2 regions of the Frigoribacterium sp. PhB118 genome follow, and region 2 is predicted to be linked to the other one. Evidence: predicted binding sites of a transcription regulator. Region 2 holds the regulator's gene; the other holds the start of a gene.

Region 1 (9,540 bases), on a different contig from region 2:
ACGGTGTCGCCCCGCTCGGCGAGGCGGCGGACGAGGGGGGTGCCGATGGCTCCGGCTCCGACGACGAGATGGGTGGGCATGGGGTCCTCCTGGGGCAATGAGCGAGAGCGGTGCTCTCGGATCTGACCCTAGGGTCGGGCGGCCCGACACGCAAGAGCGGTGCTCTCGTTTGTGTCGCGTGCTCTCGGACGACAGGATCGGGGCATGACCACGAACGCAGGGGACGACGGACGCGACCGGGCCGTGGGGGGCGTCCGCGAGCGCGCACGGACCGAGATCGTCGAGCGCGCCCTCGCCTCGGCCCACCGGCAGCTGGCCGAGGTGGGAGCGGCCGCCCTGTCGGTGCGCGCCGTCGCGCGCGACCTGGGCATGGCGTCGTCGGCGATCTACCGGTACTTCCCGAGCCGCGACGCCCTGCTGACCCGCCTGATCACCGACGCCTACGTCGACCTCGCCGAGGCCGCCCGTCGGGCCGAGCAGGCCGTCGACCGGGCCGACCACCAGGAGCGCTTCCGCGAGACGGCCCGTGCGACCCGTCGCTGGGCGATCGCCGACCCGCACCGCTACGCCCTGCTCTACGGCTCACCCGTCCCCGGGTACGCGGCCCCCGTCGACACCGTCGAACCGGCGATCGCGGTGGGGCTGCTCCTGCTCGGGGCGGTCGACGACGCGGCGGCGAGCGGAGCCACGTTGCGGGCGATGCCCGTGCGGGCCGGCCTGGCCGACGAGTTCACGCAGCTCGCCCAGGGCCTCGGGGCGTCGGTCGCCCCCGGTGTGCTGGCCGCGGGCATCACCGCCTGGACGGCCCTCTACGGGCATCTCAGCTTCGAGCTCTTCGGTCACCTCACCAACGTCGTCACCGACCGCGACGCCTGGTTCGAGTCGTTCCTCGACGAGCAGATCGCTCGCATCTGGGGCTGACGCCCCGCTGACGCCCCCGCTGTGGGTGCGGGACGAGGCACCGGCAGGAGGCGCGGGTCAGCTCGCGCAGTCGATGCAGAGTCGGGCGGTGGGTCGCGCCTCGAGCCGCGCCTCGCCTATCCGGGCCGCACATCGCTCGCAGCGCCCGAAGGTGCCGTCGGCGAGCCGGGCCAGGGCGGCCTCGGCGTCGGCGGCGCGTTCGAGGGCCGACCGCCGGACGGCGTCGAGCTGCGACCGTTCGTAGGCGATCGTGGACCCCTCGGGGTCGTGCTCGTCGTCGACGTTGGCTCCCTCGCGGGCCGCGGCCACCGCCTCCATGTCCCCGAGCAGTCGCGCGGCAAGCGCCAGGGCCTCGTCGCGTGTGGTGCGCAACCGGTCCGAGGGATCGAGCACGAGGCGGTGCCTCAGGCCCCGACGAGCGTCGGCACCTCTTCGCCGGCGCGGGGCGGTGCCGGGGGAGTGCCGTCGCCGAAGGGGCGGCCACCGAGCTGCTCGCGCCCGTGGTCGGTGAGCCATCCCGAGGCGTCCGGACCGACCGGGACGATGCCCGTCGGGTTGATGTCGGAATGCACGACGTAGTAGTGCGCCTTGATCTGGTCGAAGTCGATCGTGTCGCCGAACCCAGGGGTCTGGAACAGGTCGCGGGCGTAGGCCCAGAGCACCGGCATCTCGCTGAGCTTGTTCCGGTTGCACTTGAAGTGCCCGTGGTAGACGGCGTCGAACCGGGCGAGCGTGGTGAACAGCCGGATGTCGGCCTCGGTGATGGTGTCGCCCACGAGGTAGCGCTGACCGGCCAGTCGCTCGGACAACCAGTCGAGCCGCTCGAAGAGGGTGCGGTAGGCCCGCTCGTAGCTCTTCTGCGACCCGGCGAAACCGGCGCGGTAGACCCCGTTGTTGACGTCGTGGAAGACCACGGCGTTCACCTCGTCGATCTCGCCGCGGAGGGCCTCGGGGTAGAGGTCGGGGGCGCCCTCACGGTGGTGGGCGGTCCACTCGGTCGCGAAGTCGAGGGTGATCTGGGGGAAGTCGTTCGTGACGACCTTGCCGCTCGGCACGTCGACGATCGCCGGCACGGTGATGCCGCGCGGGTAGTCGGGCGTGCGGGCGAAGAACGCCTCTTGGAGGCGTTCGATGCCGAGGACGGGGTCGCGACCGTCGGGGTCGAGGTCGAAGGTCCAGCTGCGGGCGTCGTGCGTGGGGCCGGGCAGGCCGAGCGAGATCGCGTCCTCCAGCCCGAGCAGGCGTCGCGAGATGACGCTGCGGTTCGCCCAGGGGCAGGCCCGGGCGGCGACCAGGCGGTAGCGACCGGCCTCGACCGGCCACCCGTCGACGGCATCGCGCGTGATGCGGTCCTCGATGTAGTTGGTGTCGCGGGTGTACTCCTGACCCGGTTCGACGTAGCTGCCCTTGACCTGCTGATCGCTCATGTCGCCACCCTACGCACGGGGTGTCGGCAATTCCTGGCTGCTGCGACGTGCAGGGACGAGCGGCGGCCCCGGCCGCCGTGGTGGCGACACGGGTCAGGAGTTGCCGACGGCCAGGGACGAGGAGGCGCGGGCCGCGTTCCAGTCGCGCCACATCGCCTTGAGGTCCCACGCGTTCTCGGCCTCGAGCGAGATGCCGCGCTCGCCGGTGCGACGCGTGCGTCCCTGGATCACCATCAGCTGTGTGCCGAACAGCAGCGAGCCGGCGCGGGCCTGGGCCTCCTCGAAGAACGTGGAGTCGGAGCAGCCGCTGCCGTCGTCGAGGCTGATGAAGACCACGCGTTTGCCGCTGCGCATCGGCGGGGTCTGGGTCGCGATGCGGATGCCCGCCACGAGCACGGTCGTGCCGTTCCAGTGGTCGCGCAGGTCGGCGGCGCGCACCACGCCCAGGTCGTCGAGCATGGGCCGGTAGCTCTCGATCACGTGTTCGCTGACCTCCATCGAGAGGATGTCGAGCTCGTCGGCGACCCGCTGCCGGGCGTCGACGTCGGGCGTGCCGGTCGGCACCGTGTCGGAGTCGTCGATCGAGAAGTCGAGCTGGTTCTCGACGTCGGTGGCCTTCGGGCGCGACGACCGGCCGGTGAGCGCCCGCACCCGCGCCAGGACGTCGCCGCGGGTGCGGCCGGGCCCGGCGACCGAGTCGAGCGCCCCGACCTGCGCCAGGCGCTCGAAGAGCGATCGGGACGGCGTCGCCCGCTGCCAGAAGTCGGTGATCGAGTCGTAGGGACGGTTCACGACCACCCGGGCCAACTCGGCGTCGCTGATGCCGTGCACGTCGGCCAGCGACAGCCGCAGACCGAGGTCGCCGACCCGGGTCGGCGCGATCGGGGTCGCGGGCGGCCGGAGGCGCTCGACCCGGTAGACGTCGGTCGAGGCGTTGACGTCGAGCGGCAGCACGGGGACGCCCATGCGTCGCGCCTCGGTCAGCAGCAACCGCTTCGGGTACATGCCCGGGTCGTGGGTGAGGACGCCCGCCAGGAACTCGGCCGGGTAGTGGGTCTTCAACCACGCGCTCTGGTAGGTCGGCAGGGCGAACGCGGCCCCGTGGGCCTTGCAGAAGCCGAACGACCCGAACCCCTTGAGCGCGGCCCAGATCCGGTCGACCGCGGCGTCGTCGAAGCGTCGCCTCCCGGTCGCGGGGTCGAGGTTGCCGCGGGTGCGCTCGCGGAAGGTGGCCTCGAGCGCGTCGTCGTCGCCCTTGCCCATGTGCCGTCGGATCTCGTCGGCCTCGGCGAGCGACACCTGCATGGTCGCCTCGAGGATGCGCAGCACGTGCTCGTGGTAGATGACCACCCCGTAGCTGTCGTCGAGGAACGACGCGAAGCTCGGGTGCAGGTAGTCGGGCTGTTGGAATCCGTGCTTGGTGTCGAGGAACGGCGCGATCATGTTGCCCTTCATCGGGCCGGGCCGGAACAGCGAGATGTCGGCGATGAGGTCTTCGTAGCGGTCGGGCTGCATCTTGCCGATCAGCTCGCGCTGACCGGGGCTCTCGATCTGGAACATGCCGAGCGTGTGGGTGGTGCGGATCGCCTCGAAGGTGGGCTCGTCGTCGTGCGGGATCTCGTCGAGCTCGATCCGACCCTGGCGGTTCACGTAGGGCACGTCGACGGGCAGGGCTCCGGCGAGGGCGGCACGGGGGCCGTTGACGCGTTCGATCTCGTCGAGGGCGTAAGCGAGCGAGCTCTGCATGCGGACGCCGAGGACGTCCAGCTTGAGCAGGCCGGCGTCGTTCATGTCGTACTTGTCGAACTGGCTCATCGGCAGGCCGATGCCGCTGGGCTGGACGGGGGTCGTGCTGAGCAGGTCGGAGTCGCCGAGGATGACCCCGCACGGGTGCATCGAGATGTGCCGGGGCAGACGGTCGAGCCGTTCGCTGAGGTCGACGAGCAGGTCGATCTGGTCGTTGCTCCTGGCGAGTTCGGCGATCTCGCGCAGCTCGGGTTTCTCGGCCATCGCCGTGCGCAGGTCTCGGGCGTTCGACCGCCAGACGTTCTTGGCCACGAGGTCGATCTGCTCGTCGTCGAGGCCCAGCGCGAGACCGGCGTCGCGCACCGCCCCGCGTCCGCGGTAGGTGGACTGCATCGACATGAGCGTGACCCGGTTGCTGCCGTACCGGTCGAAGATCGCCCGGTAGACCTCGTGCCGCCGCGCCGCCTCGACGTCGATGTCGATGTCGGGCAGGGTCTCGCGCTTGTTGCCGAGGAACCGTTCGAACAGCAGGTCGTGCTCGATCGGGTCGACGTTCGAGATGCGCAGCAGGTAGGTGACGAGGCTGCCCGCCCCCGATCCCCGCGCCGCGTTGCGCACCCGCAGGTCGCGCATCAGTGCGGAGACGTCGGCCACGGTGAGGAAGTACCCGGCGAAGCCGAACCCGGTGATGATGCCGAGTTCGTAGCGCATGCGGTCCTCGACCTTGTCGCGCAGGGCACGGTCGGCGTCGCCGAAGCGTTCGGTGACGCCGGCCTGGGCCTGCCGGAACAGCGCCTGGTCGGGGTCGCCGTCGACGCCGATCGCGCTGAGCTCCGGCACCTTCGGGCGGCCCCAGCCGAGGTCGGCGACGGGGTCGAGTCGGCACCGGTCGGCCAGGCGTTCGGTGGCGGCGAGCATCTCGTCGCCGACGCTGCGGGGCAACGACGAGGCGTCGCTCACCAGACGGGCCAGTCGGCGCATGTCGGCGGGGCGTTTGAGGTAGGCCTGGGCGTTCGGTTGGGGCCGGAACGAGCCGAGGGCGGCCAGGTGCCCCGCCGAGTCGAGCACGTCGGCCGTGACGGCCTCGTCGGGATCGAGGTACCGCACGGCGTTCGTGAGCACGGCCGGCACCCCGACGTGGTCGGCCAACTCGAGCATGCGGGCGGCGTGCCGGATGCTGCGGCTCTCGCCCGGCTCGGTCAGGTGGCAGACCACCTCGACCACCACGCCGCCCGGCAGCGTCGCCGCCCAGTCGGCGAGCGACGCCGCGGCCTCGCTGTGACGCCCCGCCTGGACCAGTCGGCCCACGTCGGAGTCGGGCCCCAGCAGCACGGTCGCCGCCGGCTCGGTCTCGCCCTGGACGAAGCCCCTCACCCGGGACCGGGCGATGGTCGCCACGCTGTTGGCGCTGCCGCTGGCGCGGCGGGTGGCCCGACCGTGGGACGCGCTGATCAGCCGGCACAGCGCCGCCCACCCCGCCTTCGCCGGCCCGCCGCCCCGCGCCCCGTGCGCCAGCACCACGATGCGGTCGACCCCGCCGACGGCCCCGCCGCCGTCGGCACCACCGTCCACGAACCCCTCGCGGTCGTCCCGGCACCCCAGCTCGACTCCGACGATCGGGTCGACGCCCGCCGTCCGGCAGGCCCCGACGTGCCGGATCGCCCCGTACAGCCCGTCCCGGTCGGTGATCGCCGCCGCGTCGGCACCCGCCGCGACGGCGGCGTCGACGAGCGCCTTCGGGTGCGCCGTGCCGTGGTGGGCGCTGAACGCCGACGCGACGCGCAGGTGGGTGAAGCTCATGGTCGGTACCTCGGGCTGCTGAACCCCCGGCCGGGTCGTTCGAACAGGTGTTCGACCAGTGTACGTCGCTCCGATCGGCCGTCGCACCCCGTGGCCCGTCCCTCGGGTCCCACGGCCTGTCATCATCGGGGCATGTCCGATCGACGCCCCACCCCGACCGATCGAGGCTCCACCTCGCCCGATCGACGGTCCGCCCTGCGTCGCGACGCCCGCACCGCGACCCACTGGACCCGCGTCCTGCTGGCCCAACCGCGCCTCCTGCTCGCCGTGAAGACGGCGCTCGCCGCCGCCCTCGCCTACTGGATCGCGCCGCAGGTGCCCGGCGTCGCCGCCGACTACCCGTACTACGCGCCGCTCGGCGCCGTGATCGCGATGTACCCGACCATCAAGAGCTCGCTGCGACAGGGGTTCCAGGTGCTGGTCGGCGTGGTCGTCGGCATCGCCCTCGCCACGGCGGTCTTCTCGCTGCAGGACGGTCGGCCCGGCGTGTTGGCGGTGGCGCTCGTCGTCGGGGTCGGCGTGCTCGTGGCCGGCATCCGCTGGCTCGGCGCCGGTCGCGACTGGGTGCTCACGGCCGGGCTGTTCGTGCTGCTGCTCGGCGGCGCGAACGCCGAGGCCTACTCGCTGGGCTACATCGTGCAGATCGGGGTCGGCGTCGTCGTCGGCGTCATCGTCAACCTGGTGCTCGTGCCGCCGCTCTACGCCTCGCGCGCCGAGGATCGCCTCCTCCGGGTGAAGGACTCGCTGGCCGACCGGGCCGACGAGGTCGCCGGCGTGTTCGAGACCCCCTGGCCCCTCGAGGACGACGAATGGGAGCGTCGCGTGGGCGTCCTGCCGAGCACCCTCCGCCGCGTCCGCGAGACCGTCGCGTACGCGGACGAGTCCCGTCGCATGAACCCGCGGTGGTTGCTCCGCCGCCGCGACCTCGGCCAGGAGTACGCGGATCTCGCCACGTACGAGCGCGTCTCGTTCCACCTGCAGGACGTCGCCGAGGTCTCGGGCATCCTCGGTCGCCGGATCGGCCGGCAGATCGGCATGCCCGACGACCTCGCGCCCGACGTCGCCCACGCCGTGCACGGCGTCGCCACCGTCATCCGACGCCACGGGGCCGACGACGTCGACGCGTTCACCGACGCCCGGCGACGCGTCGCGGACCTCTGGGACGCCGTCGACCGCCACCGGGACCGCCCGACCACGGACACGAGCGGCGGCGTCTCGATCGCCGTCTCGCTCGGACGCATCATCGCCGCGCTCGACCCCGACGACACCACCGCGCCCCGCCCCGAGGACGACGCCGCCGAGGAGGGGCGCACGGCCGGCGACGACGACACCGGCGGCCGGGTGGGCGGCACCGACAGCACGGGGCCGGTCGACGACGACAGTGCACCCCGCGACACCGCCCCGCACGACACCGTGCAGGACGGCGAGGCCGACGCCGGTCGCTGACCCCGATACGGCGCTCGCCCTCCGGGAGCAGTACGGTTGACCGGGCACCGGCGCCGAGACGCGACCCGTGCCCTCCGCGGCCGGGGCGGTCGACGGGAATGTCCGTCCCCCCTGTGCGTTGACACCCGTGGCCCCGAGAACCCCCGCCGCCTGATCGACCAGCGACGACACGATCGTCGCCCTCCCACGAAAGCTGCACTGTGACAGACACCACCACCCTCATCATCCTCGGAGCCAGCGGAGACCTCACCGAGCGTCTGCTGCTCCCCGGCCTCGCGAGCCTGCTCAAGAGCGACCGCGGCGTCGACGTCCAGCTCATCGGCACCGGCCGCAGCGAGCGCAGCCCCGAAGAGTGGGACGACGTCGTGAAGACCGCCTTCAACGGCGACGCCGGCAGCGACCTCGCCAAGAAGACGCTGGCGTCGAGCCGGTACATCCAGGGCGACCCGACCACGGTCGAGCACCTGAAGGCCCTGTTCGAGGCCAGCGAGGGCACGCCGGTCATGTACTTCGCCCTGCCGCCCGCCATCAGCACCAAGGTCATCCAGGCGCTCGCCGAGATCGACCTGCCCGACGGCCTGCGCCTCGCCCTCGAGAAGCCGTTCGGCTCGGACGAAGAGAGCGCCCGCGAGCTCAACGCCGAACTCCTCAAGATCGTCCCCGAGGAGCGCATCCACCGCACCGACCACTTCCTCGGTCGCGCGACGGTCCTCAACATGATCGGCCTGCGCTTCGCCAACCGCCTCTTCGAGCCGGTCTGGAACAGCGAGAACATCGAGAAGGTCGAGATCTTCTACGACGAGGTCCTCGGCCTCGAGGGTCGCGCCCAGTACTACGACAAGGCCGGCGCGCTGATCGACATGATCCAGAGCCACCTGCTGCAGGTGCTCGCCGTCATCGCGATGGACGCCCCGTCGAGCATCGACTCGGTCGAGCTGCGCAGCGAGATCGCCCGCGTCCTGCGCGCCACCTGGGTCAAGGACGCCGACCCGGTCGCCTCGAGCCGTCGCGCCCAGTACGCGGCCGGCACGATCGACGGCAAGGACGTCCCCGCCTACGCCGACGAGGACGGCGTCGACAACGAGCGCCAGACCGAGACCCTCGCCGAGGTCGAGTTCGAGGTCAAGACCCGTCGCTGGGCGGGCGTCCCGTTCATCCTGCGGTCGGGCAAGGGCATGACCAAGATCCGCAAAGAGGTGCTCATCACCTTCAAGCCGGTCCCCGCGCTTCCCGAGGGCCTCAACGGCTCGTCGACGCCCGACACGCTCCGCATCGAGATCAGCCCCGAGACGATGGAGCTCGGCGTGACCACGAACGGCTCGGGCAACCCCTTCGACCTCGAGAAGTCGACGATGTCGGTCACCCTGGGCAAGCCCGAGCTCACGCCCTACGGCGAGGTGCTCAGCGGCATCTTCCACGACGACCCGACGCTCTCGATCCGCGGCGACGTGGCCGAGCGCTGCTGGGCGATCGTCGCTCCCGTGATCGAGGCCTGGAAGGCCGACCAGGTGCCGCTCGACACCTACGCCGCCGGGTCGACCGGTCCGTCGGACTGGCCCGCCTGATCCTGGTCGCGCACTCCTGACCGGCAGACCTCGACGGCCGCCCCGCTCTCCCGAGCAGGGCGGCCGTCGTCGCGTCCGGCAGCCGAGGAGGCGCGGGTCGGGTCACCCGCGGTCGTGCGCCTTCCCGATCGCGTCGGCCGCGCGCACCAGCGCCAGGTGCGACAACGCCTGCGGGGTGTTGCCGACGTGGCGTCCCGTCGCGACCTCGATCTCCTCCGAGAGCATCCCGACGTCGTTGCAGTAGCCGACCAGCCGGTCCATCAGGGCGACGGCGTCGTCGACGCGCCCCGAGGCGGCGTACTGCTCGGCCAGCCAGAACGAGCAGGTCAAGAACGGGTTCTCCGCCCCGTCCAGGCCGTCGATGCCGCTTTCGGTGCGGTAACGCATGAGCAGGCCGTCCTGCAGCAGATCGTGCTCGATGGCGGCGACGGTGCCGAGCATCCGGGGGTCGTCGGCGGCGACGAAGCCGACCTGCGGCAGCTGCAGCAGGGACGCGTCGACCTCGGTCGTGCCGTAGTGCTGGGTGAAGGAGGCGCGGTCGGCGTTCCAACCGCGGGTCTCGATCTCGGTGCGCACCTCGTCACGCAGCCGACGCCACCGGTCGACCGGGCCGTCGAGGCCGAACTGCTCGATGC
Region 2 (9,540 bases):
TTGGCCACGGGAGGCTTCGAGTTGGGGGCCACCTCGACCAGGTCGAGCTCGGCCTCTGCGGCGAGACGCAGGGCCATGGCGATGGGAACGACGCCGATCTGCTCACCTGCGGGCCCGACGAGGCGGACCTCGGGGACGCGGATACGGTCGTTCGTACGGGGATCGCTGATGCGGAACTCCTCTGTCGTCATTTCTGCATCTGGCGGGGCCGGACGGCCTCACCAGAGAAAGAGGAGTTTCGTGCGGGCACCGTCTGACGACACATCACACCGCACCCTGGCTGCTCGGTCGCCGTCTGCCCGAGGCCTCTGACGAGGACCGAGGTGGAACGGTGGTGCTGATCGAACGGGGTGCCAACAACCCGGTAACCTTGTCTAACGGTCAAGCGCGGGTGGGAGAATCTCCACTTTCGCACGGAGCAGACGCTCCGAGCCTGGACGAGTTTAGCAGAGGATCAGTTCGTGAGCCACTCCCCCGACGACGCACCCATTCCCGATGCCCGCTTCGGCGATCCGGCACCGGCCACGTCGCCCGACACCTCCCCCGCGACGGCGCGGTTCGAGGACGATCTGCACTTCGGTGACGACGCCGCCCGTGACATCGCCGACGTCAACGCGGTCGAGGTCATCAACACCGTCTGCGTCCACCTGATGAGCGCCGCCGCGGTGAAGGTCGGCCTGGCCGACGATCCGCAGCGACAGACCGACCTCGACGAGGCCCGCAAGCTCATCACCTCCCTCGCCGGACTCGTGACCGCCAGCGCACCCGAGATCGGCGACCAGCACGCCCGGGCGCTCCGCGACGGCCTGCGGTCGCTGCAACTCGCCTTCCGTGAAGCGTCGGCCATCCCCGACGCGATCGGCCAGGGCCCCGGCGAGAAGTACACCGGCCCCGTCAACTGAACCGCGCGTCCCCCGAACCGCGCGTCCGGCTCCGGCACCCTGACGGACGGCTCTTCCTCAGCCCGGGACGACCTTCACCGACATGCTGTCGACCCGGTCGGCGATCACCGGATCTGCGGCCCAGGCCGCCTGCAGTCGCTGCAGCAGCGCGTGCAGGGCGTCGCGGTCCAGACCCGGCGCCACGCCCAGCTGGACGACGATCTCGGGGGCACCGAGCCGGGCGTCTCGATAGCCGGGCGCGACGACCAGGCTGACCAGCGCCTCCTCGTCACGTGACGCGTCGAGGAACGCGCGCAGGACGTCTTCGTCATGGTGGCTCGGCACCCACGGGAGGTCTTGCGCGACGGCCCAGACGGCCGGACGACGCAGACCGAACTCGGTGATCGATCCGGGGTCGACCACGATGCGGTCGGTCGACTCCGAGGCGGCCGCGAGGGCCACGCGCCGAGCCTCCACCGGCACCGGTCGGGCAGCGGGGCGCCACCGCGTCAAGGTCTCGACCGAGGTGAAGGCCGGCAACACGTCCCGGCCATCCGGACCCGAGACCGTGACGATGGAGAGCTCCTGCGTCTTGTCGACACGGCGACCGTGGTCGTCGAGACCTTCGTCCCCCGCCACGGCGACCAGCGGCACGAGCAGGCGCGCCGGACGGAGGGCGTCGACGACGTCGCTCTCTCCGAGCCGCCCCTCGCGGAACCCGAGGAGGGCGTCGAGCAGGACCGGGTCGGCGGACCCGTCGTCTCCGGCGTGCGCCGTGTCGTGATGGTCGAAGGTGCGCCCGGCCCACGGCCGCCCGGCACTGTCTCCGCCGGGACCGGGATCGTCGTGTGCGTGCCCCGGTCCGCCCGGCGCGGTCGCCATCAGTTCGACGCGACGTCGAGGGCTGCGCCGAGGGTGAAGGCTCCCGAGTAGAGCGCCTTGCCGACGATGGCGCCCTCGAGCCCCTGCGGCACGAGCTCACGCAGGGCCACGAGGTCGTCGAGGCTCGAGATGCCCCCCGAGGCGATCACCGGACGATCGGTGTGCTCCATCACCCGACGCAACAGGTCGACGTTGGGGCCTTGGAGCGTGCCGTCCTTCGTCACGTCGGTCACGACGTACCGCGCACAGCCGGCCTCTTCGAGCCGGGCGAGGACGGTCCAGAGATCGCCGCCCTCTTCGGTCCAACCCCGCGCCGCCAGCGTGGTGCCCCGGACGTCCAGCCCGACGGCCACCGCCTCGCCGTACTCGGCGATGACGTGGGCGGCCCATTGGGGGTTCTCGAGGGCCGCGGTGCCGAGGTTGATGCGCTTCACGCCGGTGCTCAACGCGTCCTCGAGGGACTTGTCGTCGCGGATGCCACCGCTGAGCTCGACGTTGACGCCCTTGACCTGCTTGATGACCCTCTTGATGACGGCGCGGTTGTCTCCGCGCCCGAAGGCGGCGTCGAGGTCGACCAGGTGCAGCCATTCGGCGCCCTGGCTCGCCCAGTCGTCGGCTGCCGAGACCGGGTCGCCGTAGTTCGTCTCGCTGCCGGCCTCACCCTGGGTCAGGCGCACGGCCTGACCGCCCGCCACGTCGACGGCGGGGAACAGGGTCAGGGCGGGGGTGGTGCAGAACTCGCTCATGTCGTCTCTCTCACGGCGCCGGGCACCGCAGGGTCAGGGGGCGCGATCGGGTCGGTCGCGCCGGGGTCAGAGGGTGCCGAGCCAGTTCGAGAGCAGCCGGATGCCCGGCCGGCCCGACTTCTCGGGGTGGAACTGCGTCGCCCAGAGCGGGCCGTTCTCGACGGCGGCGACGAAACGGCCGCCGTGGTCGGCCCACGTGACGTGCGGTTCGGCGAAGGGTCGGATCACGTCGAGGGACCACTCTTGTGCGGCGAACGAGTGGACGAAGTAGAACCGCTCGTCGGCCACCCCGTCGAAGAGCACGCTGCCCTCGGGCACGTCGACGGTGTTCCAGCCCATGTGCGGCAGGACGTCAGCCTTCAGTTCGTCGACCACCCCGGGCCACGCCCCGAGGCCACCGGTGCTGTTGCCGCGTTCGACGCCGCCCTCGAAGAAGACCTGCATGCCCACGCAGATGCCCATGACCGGACGCCCGCCGGCCAGCCGTCGGTCGATCAGCTCGCCACCTCGCACGGACTCGAGCTGGCTCATGACGGCTGCGAACGCGCCGACACCGGGGACGAAGAGGCCGTCGGCCGCCTGCACCCGGGCGCGATCGGACGTCAACTCGACGTCGGCACCCGCCAACTCGAGCGCCTTGACGGCCGAGTGGACGTTGCCGCTGCCGTAGTCGAGGACGACGACGGAGGGACGCGCGCCGCTCACAGGGCGCCCTTCGTCGACGGGATGCCACTGACGCGCGGGTCGGGCTGGACCGCCTGGCGGAGCGCCCGGGCGAACGCCTTGAACTCGGCCTCGGCGATGTGGTGCGGATCACGCCCGCCCAGCACGCGGACGTGGACGGTGATGCCGGCGTGGAAGGTGATGGCCTCGAAGACGTGGCGGACCATCGAGCCGGTGAAGTGCCCGCCGATGAGGTGGTACTCGAACCCCTCCGGCTCGCCCGTGTGGACGAGGTACGGACGCCCCGACACGTCGACGACCGCCTGCACGAGGGCCTCGTCGAGCGGGACGAGCGCGTCACCGTAGCGCGAGATGCCCGACTTGTCGCCGAGCGCCTGCTTCAGCGCGGTGCCGAACGTGATGCCGATGTCTTCGACGGTGTGGTGGACGTCGATGTGCGTGTCGCCCTTCGCGGTGACCTCGAGGTCGATCAGGGAGTGCTTCGACAACGCCGTCAGGAGGTGGTCGAAGAACGGCACCGACGAGTCGATCGTCGATCGGCCCGAACCGTCGAGGTCGAGGGCGAGGGCGATGCTGGACTCGCTCGTCTCGCGCGAGAGGGAAGCGGTACGGGCGGCGCGGGTCGTCTCGGTCACGAAGAGAGCCTAATGTCGCGGAGCGCCTCGAGGAACGCGGTGGTCTCGGCCTCGGTGCCCGCACTGACCCTCAGGTGGTTCGGGATGCCCAGGTTGCGGACGATGACGCCCCGCTCGAGCAGGCGCTCGAAGACGTCGGTCGGATCGTCGACCCCACCGAAGAGGACGAAGTTCGACCAGGTGGGCCACGGCTCGTACCCGAGCTCGGTCAACTCGTGCACGATGCGATCACGCTGGGCCTTGATGTCGTCGACCATGGCGAGCATCTCGCTCGCGTGCGAGAGCGCTGCGACGGCCGCCGCCTGCGTCAGGGACGAGAGGTGGTACGGGAGGCGCACCAGACGCAGCGCGTCGGCCACGGCCGGGTGCGCGGCCAGGTAGCCGACCCGGGCACCGGCGAACGCGAACGCCTTGCTCATCGTGCGGGACACGACCAGACGTTCGCGGCCGGCCAGGAGGGTCAGTGCCGTCGGCTGGTCGGCCGGCATGAACTCGGCGTAGGCCTCGTCGACGAAGACGATGCCGTCCGTCGCGTCGTAGGCAGCCTCGATCGTGGCGAGATCGAGAGGGGTGCCCGTGGGGTTGTTCGGACCGCAGAAGAAGACGATGTCGGGACGGGTGCGCTCGATCTCGGAGACCGCGGTCTCGGGCGAGATGCGGAACCCCTCGTCACGACGACCCTCGATCCACCGGCTGCCGGTGCCCGTGGCGATGATCGAGTGCATCGAATACGTGGGGGGGAACCCCAGGACGGAGCGGCCTGGGCCTCCGAAGGCCTGGAGGAGCTGCTGGATGACCTCGTTGGAGCCGTTCGCCGCCCAGATGTTGTCGCGGGTCAGATCGTGCCCGAGGTAGGCCGCCAGCGAGTCGCGCAGCGTCGTGAACTCACGATCGGGGTACCTGTTGACGTCGAGGACCGCCCGGGCCACCGACTCGACGATGTCGCGAGCGACGTCCTCGGGGATGGGATGCGTGTTCTCGTTGACGTTGAGAGCGACCGGGACCTTTTTCTGGGGAGCGCCGTAGGGCGTCAGCCCCCGGAGGTCGTCACGGATGGGCAGGTCGTCGAGACTGAAGGACACCCCACCATCGTACGGGCGGGCCGGCGGTGTGTCGGGTCGGTCGCCACCGAACGAACACGATGGCCGTGGACCGGACCACCCACCTCGTCGACGACGGCAGTTCAGCGAGCGTACTGAGCGGGGACGGCGAGGCTCTGCCCGGCGGAGACCTCGGCGCTCGGCAGGTTGTTGAGCGAGACGAGGTCGGCGATGACGTCGCGAGGATCGGCGTCGGGGTCGATCTCTGACGCGACCTGCCAGAGCGTCTCGCCGCCGTCGACGGTCACGTGCTGGAAGTCCGCGCGACCCGTCGTGTCGGACGCGACGGCGCCGCCACCGTTGAGGACGAGCGCACCCGCCACGACGACGAGCGGGACCGCGACGAGCGCGGCGACGACCGCGCGGCCCCGCCGGGTGATGCGCAGACGCGTGCGCACGACTCGGGTCGAGTCGACGGGGGACGCAACTGCTGATGCTGAGGTGATGCTCATGAGGTGGTCCTTTCACCGTGGAAGACAGGGGACGAGTTCGTACCCGGCACTCGGCCGGGAATGCCGGGCACGAAGACGTGTTCCGAACATACATTCGATTGCCGAGGCTTTCAACCCCAGCGACGGGTATCACAGGAGGGAATCGCTGTAGATCGGGAAGCGATAACGCGACACACTCGAACATGTGTTTTGTCGACACCGCCCGATCGGATACGGTTTCGATCGGTGGTAGGAGTCAAACAGGGGCCACCGACATCGACGGCAGGAGACCCATGAGCGACCCGAAGCGCACCCCGCAGGCGGCCACCGACGCCCCCCGTCCGCTCGATCCGGGCGTCCTCCCCCGCAAGGAGTTGACGGCGAAGCAGGCGTCGATCCTCGCCGCGATCACCGAGAGCATCGGACACCGCGGGTATCCCCCGAGCATGCGCGAGATCGGCGACGCCGTCGGCCTCAAGTCCCTGTCGAGCGTCACGCACCAGTTGAATCAGCTCGAACTCGCCGGCAAGATCCGCCGTGACCCGAACCGACCCCGAGCCCTCGAGGTCCTCGTGGACGCGACGGCGCCGGCGGTCGCCCCGGCCACCGTCTTCACGACGAGTGACGACGGCGACACTGCTCACGTCCCCATGGTCGGACGGATCGCCGCCGGCATCCCCATCACGGCCGAGCAGCAGATCGAGGACGTGATGCCCCTGCCGCGTCAACTCGTCGGCAAGGGCGAACTGTTCATGTTGCGGGTGGTCGGCGACTCGATGATCGACGCGGCCATCTGCGACGGGGACTGGGTCGTCGTGCGGCAGCAGCAGGACGCCGAGAACGGCGACATCGTCGCGGCCATGCTCGACGACGAAGCAACCGTCAAGGTGTTCCGCCAGCGAGACGGCCACACCTGGCTGCTTCCCCGGAACAGCGCGTTCGAACCCATCGTCGGCGACCATGCGCAGATCGTCGGCAAGGTCGTCGCCGTGTTGCGCTCCGTCTGATCTCTTCTCGACGGTGGCGACCCGCCCCGCGAACGACGAAGCGCCGACCACCACAGGTGGTCGGCGCTTCGTCGTTCGAGGACGTGCGGCTCGGCGTCAGCGCCCCACGCCCACGGGAGCCACGTAGGGCGTGAGCCCGGCGACGTCACTCGGGTAGACACGCGCGTGGACGCGGGTGCCCTCTTCTTCGTAGTCCGTGCTGACGATGCGGCCCGAGTCGTGGAGGTGGGAGACGACGTCGCCGCGGTCGTACGGCACCAACAGGTCGAGCTCGATCTCGGGTTCGGGCAGGACGGCTGCGATGCGGGCGAGCAGCTCGTCGATGCCCTCACCCGTCCGTGCCGAGACGAAGACCGCCGTCGGCTCGAGCCCGAGCAAGACGAGACGCTGGTCGTCGTCGACGAGGTCGCTCTTGTTGTAGACGACGATCTCGGCGATGTCACGACCGTCGACCTCGGCGATGACGTCACGGACGGTGGCGAGCTGGGCGGCGGGGTCGGGGTGCGACCCGTCGACGACGTGCACGATGACGTCGGACGCCTCGACCTCCTCGAGCGTCGATCGGAATGCCTCGACCAGCTGGTGAGGGAGGTTCCGCACGAATCCGACGGTGTCCGCGTACGTGAAGGGACGACCGTCGGCCGTCACGCTCTTGCGGACCGTCGCGTCCAGGGTCGCGAACAGCGCGTTCTCGACGAGGACGCCCGCGCTCGTCAACCGGTTCAGGAGGCTGGACTTCCCGGCGTTCGTGTATCCGGCGATGGCGACGGTGGGCACCTCGTTGCGGTCACGGTTGGCCCGCTTGGCGTCGCGGGCAGGCTTCATCTCTTTGATCTGCTTGCGGAGCCGGGCCATGCGGGTGTGGATGCGGCGCCGGTCGAGCTCGATCTTGGTCTCACCGGGCCCGCGGCTGCCCATTCCGGCACCCGCGCCTCCGACTTGTCCACCGGCCTGGCGGGACATCGACTCGCCCCAACCGCGGAGACGGGGCAGGAGGTACTCGAGTTGGGCCAGTTCGACCTGCGCCTTGCCCTCCCGGCTCTTGGCGTGCTGGCTGAAGATGTCGAGGATGACGGCCGTGCGGTCGATCACCTTGACCTTGACCACGTCCTCGAGGGCCCGTCGCTGGCTGGGGGCCAGCTCGGTGTCGGCGATGACGGTGTCGGCGCCGAGGGCCGCGACCGTTCCGCGCAGTTCTTCGGCCTTGCCCTTGCCCAGGTAGGTGCTCGGGTCCGGGTTCGGCCGTCGCTGTAGCAGTCCGTCGAGCACGACCGCCCCCGCCGTCTCGGCCAGGGCAGCGAGCTCGCGGAGGGAGTTCTCGGCATCCGCCATCGACCCCTGCGAGTAGACGCCGATCAGGACGACGTTCTCGAGGCGCAACTGGCGGTACTCGACCTCGGTGACGTCCTGCAGTTCGGTCGACAGGCCCGCCACGCGGCGGAGGGCCTGGCGGTCGTCGCGCTCGGACTGATCGCCGTCGGAGTCGCCGTCGTGGTGCAACGAGCGGGTCTGGATGGCCTGAGCCGGCGAGAAGACGGTGTAGCCGGATGCCCTCTGGGCCGCACGATCGAGCACGCGCGCGACGACGTCGTCGGGCTGGTCGTTCCGCTCCGGATCGAGCGGGGTCGTGGTGTGGTCTGTCATCGGGGTGATACTAACCCTTTCGGTGTGCGGAGAGCAGGGAGCGAGGCCCTGCCCGATGTTCGGTAGGTTGGCGACCATGGCCAGCGAGCACTACTTCTCCCCCCAGCCCGGCAGCGCGGCCAAGCCCCGGACGATCGAGGTCGTCCTCGCGGGCCGGGAGCTGACCCTGACCACGGCTGCCGGCGTCTTCAGCCCCGGCCGCGTCGACCCGGGCACCTCGGTCCTGCTGGGGGGCACGCCGACGCCGCCGAGGGCGGGCCATCTGTTGGACGTCGGGTGCGGGTGGGGCCCCATCACACTGAGCCTCGCGTTGTCGTCACCCGACGCGACGGTCTGGGCCGTCGACGTGAACGAGAGAGTGCTCGACCTCGTGCGCGAGAACGCGCGGTCGGTCGGCCTCGAGAACGTCAACGCCGTGACCCCCGACGGTGTTCCCGACGATCTGCGCTTCGCGACGATCTGGTCGAACCCGCCGATCCGGGTCGGCAAGGCCGAGCTGCACTCCCTGCTCGAACGGTGGCTCCCCCGCCTCGACGCGGGGTCGGACGCGTGGCTGGTCGTGCAGAAGAACCTGGGGGCCGACTCCCTGCAGCGCTGGATGAACGAGACCATGACCGGCGTCGTGGACGTGACCCGCGCCTCCACCAGCAAGGGATACCGGATACTGCGCGCCGAGCGACTCACCGACGCCGACTGATCGGACTTCTCGCCGAGGTCTGGACGCCGCCCCCGGCGCGGCTCAGAGCTCGAGCGCGCCGGTGAAGACCAGTTCGGCCGGCCCACTGAGCGAGACGTGCTCACCATCGGCGTGATGACTCACCGACACGCCCACGACGCCGCCGGGGACCTCGACCAACCAGGCCTCGGGTGCCGAGGCTCCTGCCCAGTACCGCGTCGCCAGGGCGGCCGCTGCCGCACCGGTGCCGCACGACAGGGTCTCGCCGCTGCCCCGCTCGTGGACACGCATGCGGATGCGACCCAGCCCGTCGACCACGAGCGGGTCCGCCGGGACCACGAACTCGACGTTCGCCCCGTCGGCCGGGGCCGGGTCGACGATCGGCACGTAGGTCAGGTCGAGACCGTCCAGTTCGTCGTCGCCGGCGAGTGCCACCACCACGTGGGGGTTGCCCACCGAGATCGGCAGGCCGGGACGCGCCGCGTGCAGCTCGCGCGCCCGCACGACCGGATCGTCGTCGCCGAGCCTCCACGGCCCCAGGTCGACGCGGAAGCCCGTGCCGTCACGACGCACCTCACGCGCGCCGGCCCGTGTGCCGACGACGAGCACGTCGTCCTCGCCCAGCTGGACCAGCCCCCGCTCGAGGAGGTAGCGCGCGAAGACACGGATGCCGTTGCCGCACATCTCGGCCGGGCTGCCGTCGGCGTTGTGGTAGTCCATGAACCACTCGGCGCGGGGCTCGGTCTCGAGCAGGCCCGCCTCGGTGGACAACGCCGCCGTGCGGACCGCACGGATGACCCCGTCCCCGCCCACCCCGAACCTCCGGTCCGCCAGGGCCCGGATCATGGCAGGGC

The links. The regulator LexA, encoded in region 2, represses DNA repair genes until DNA is damaged. The targets are predictions, from matches to a motif close to TCGAACANNTGTTCGA.
Region 1: a site for LexA is predicted at 5,934-5,949, ahead of EDF21_RS02745 (DNA polymerase III subunit alpha). Genes of this name have one in related genera too.

What each region holds. Positions count from the first base shown of each region.
Region 1 covers NZ_RKID01000001.1:605,609-615,148, reverse strand. The annotation lists gene EDF21_RS02765 (NAD-dependent epimerase/dehydratase family protein) at 1-80, opposite strand, end outside; gene EDF21_RS02760 (TetR/AcrR family transcriptional regulator) at 205-921, shown strand; gene EDF21_RS02755 (TraR/DksA C4-type zinc finger protein) at 979-1,314, opposite strand; gene EDF21_RS02750 (glutathione S-transferase family protein) at 1,326-2,348, opposite strand; gene EDF21_RS02745 (DNA polymerase III subunit alpha) at 2,442-5,894, opposite strand; gene EDF21_RS02740 (aromatic acid exporter family protein) at 6,027-7,340, shown strand; gene EDF21_RS02735 (glucose-6-phosphate dehydrogenase) at 7,541-8,905, shown strand; gene EDF21_RS02730 (glycoside hydrolase family 15 protein) at 9,008-9,540, opposite strand, start outside.
Region 2 covers NZ_RKID01000005.1:20,066-29,605, forward strand. The annotation lists gene infC (translation initiation factor IF-3) at 1-191, opposite strand, end outside; gene EDF21_RS13935 (DUF1844 domain-containing protein) at 570-902, shown strand; gene EDF21_RS13940 (SseB family protein) at 960-1,763, opposite strand; gene priA (bifunctional 1-(5-phosphoribosyl)-5-((5-phosphoribosylamino)methylideneamino)imidazole-4-carboxamide isomerase/phosphoribosylanthranilate isomerase PriA) at 1,763-2,509, opposite strand; gene hisH (imidazole glycerol phosphate synthase subunit HisH) at 2,576-3,214, opposite strand; gene hisB (imidazoleglycerol-phosphate dehydratase HisB) at 3,211-3,828, opposite strand; gene EDF21_RS13960 (histidinol-phosphate transaminase) at 3,825-4,910, opposite strand; gene EDF21_RS13965 (LysM peptidoglycan-binding domain-containing protein) at 5,012-5,380, opposite strand; gene lexA (transcriptional repressor LexA) at 5,653-6,366, shown strand; gene hflX (GTPase HflX) at 6,463-8,010, opposite strand; gene EDF21_RS13980 (class I SAM-dependent methyltransferase) at 8,087-8,707, shown strand; gene dapF (diaminopimelate epimerase) at 8,750-9,540, opposite strand, start outside.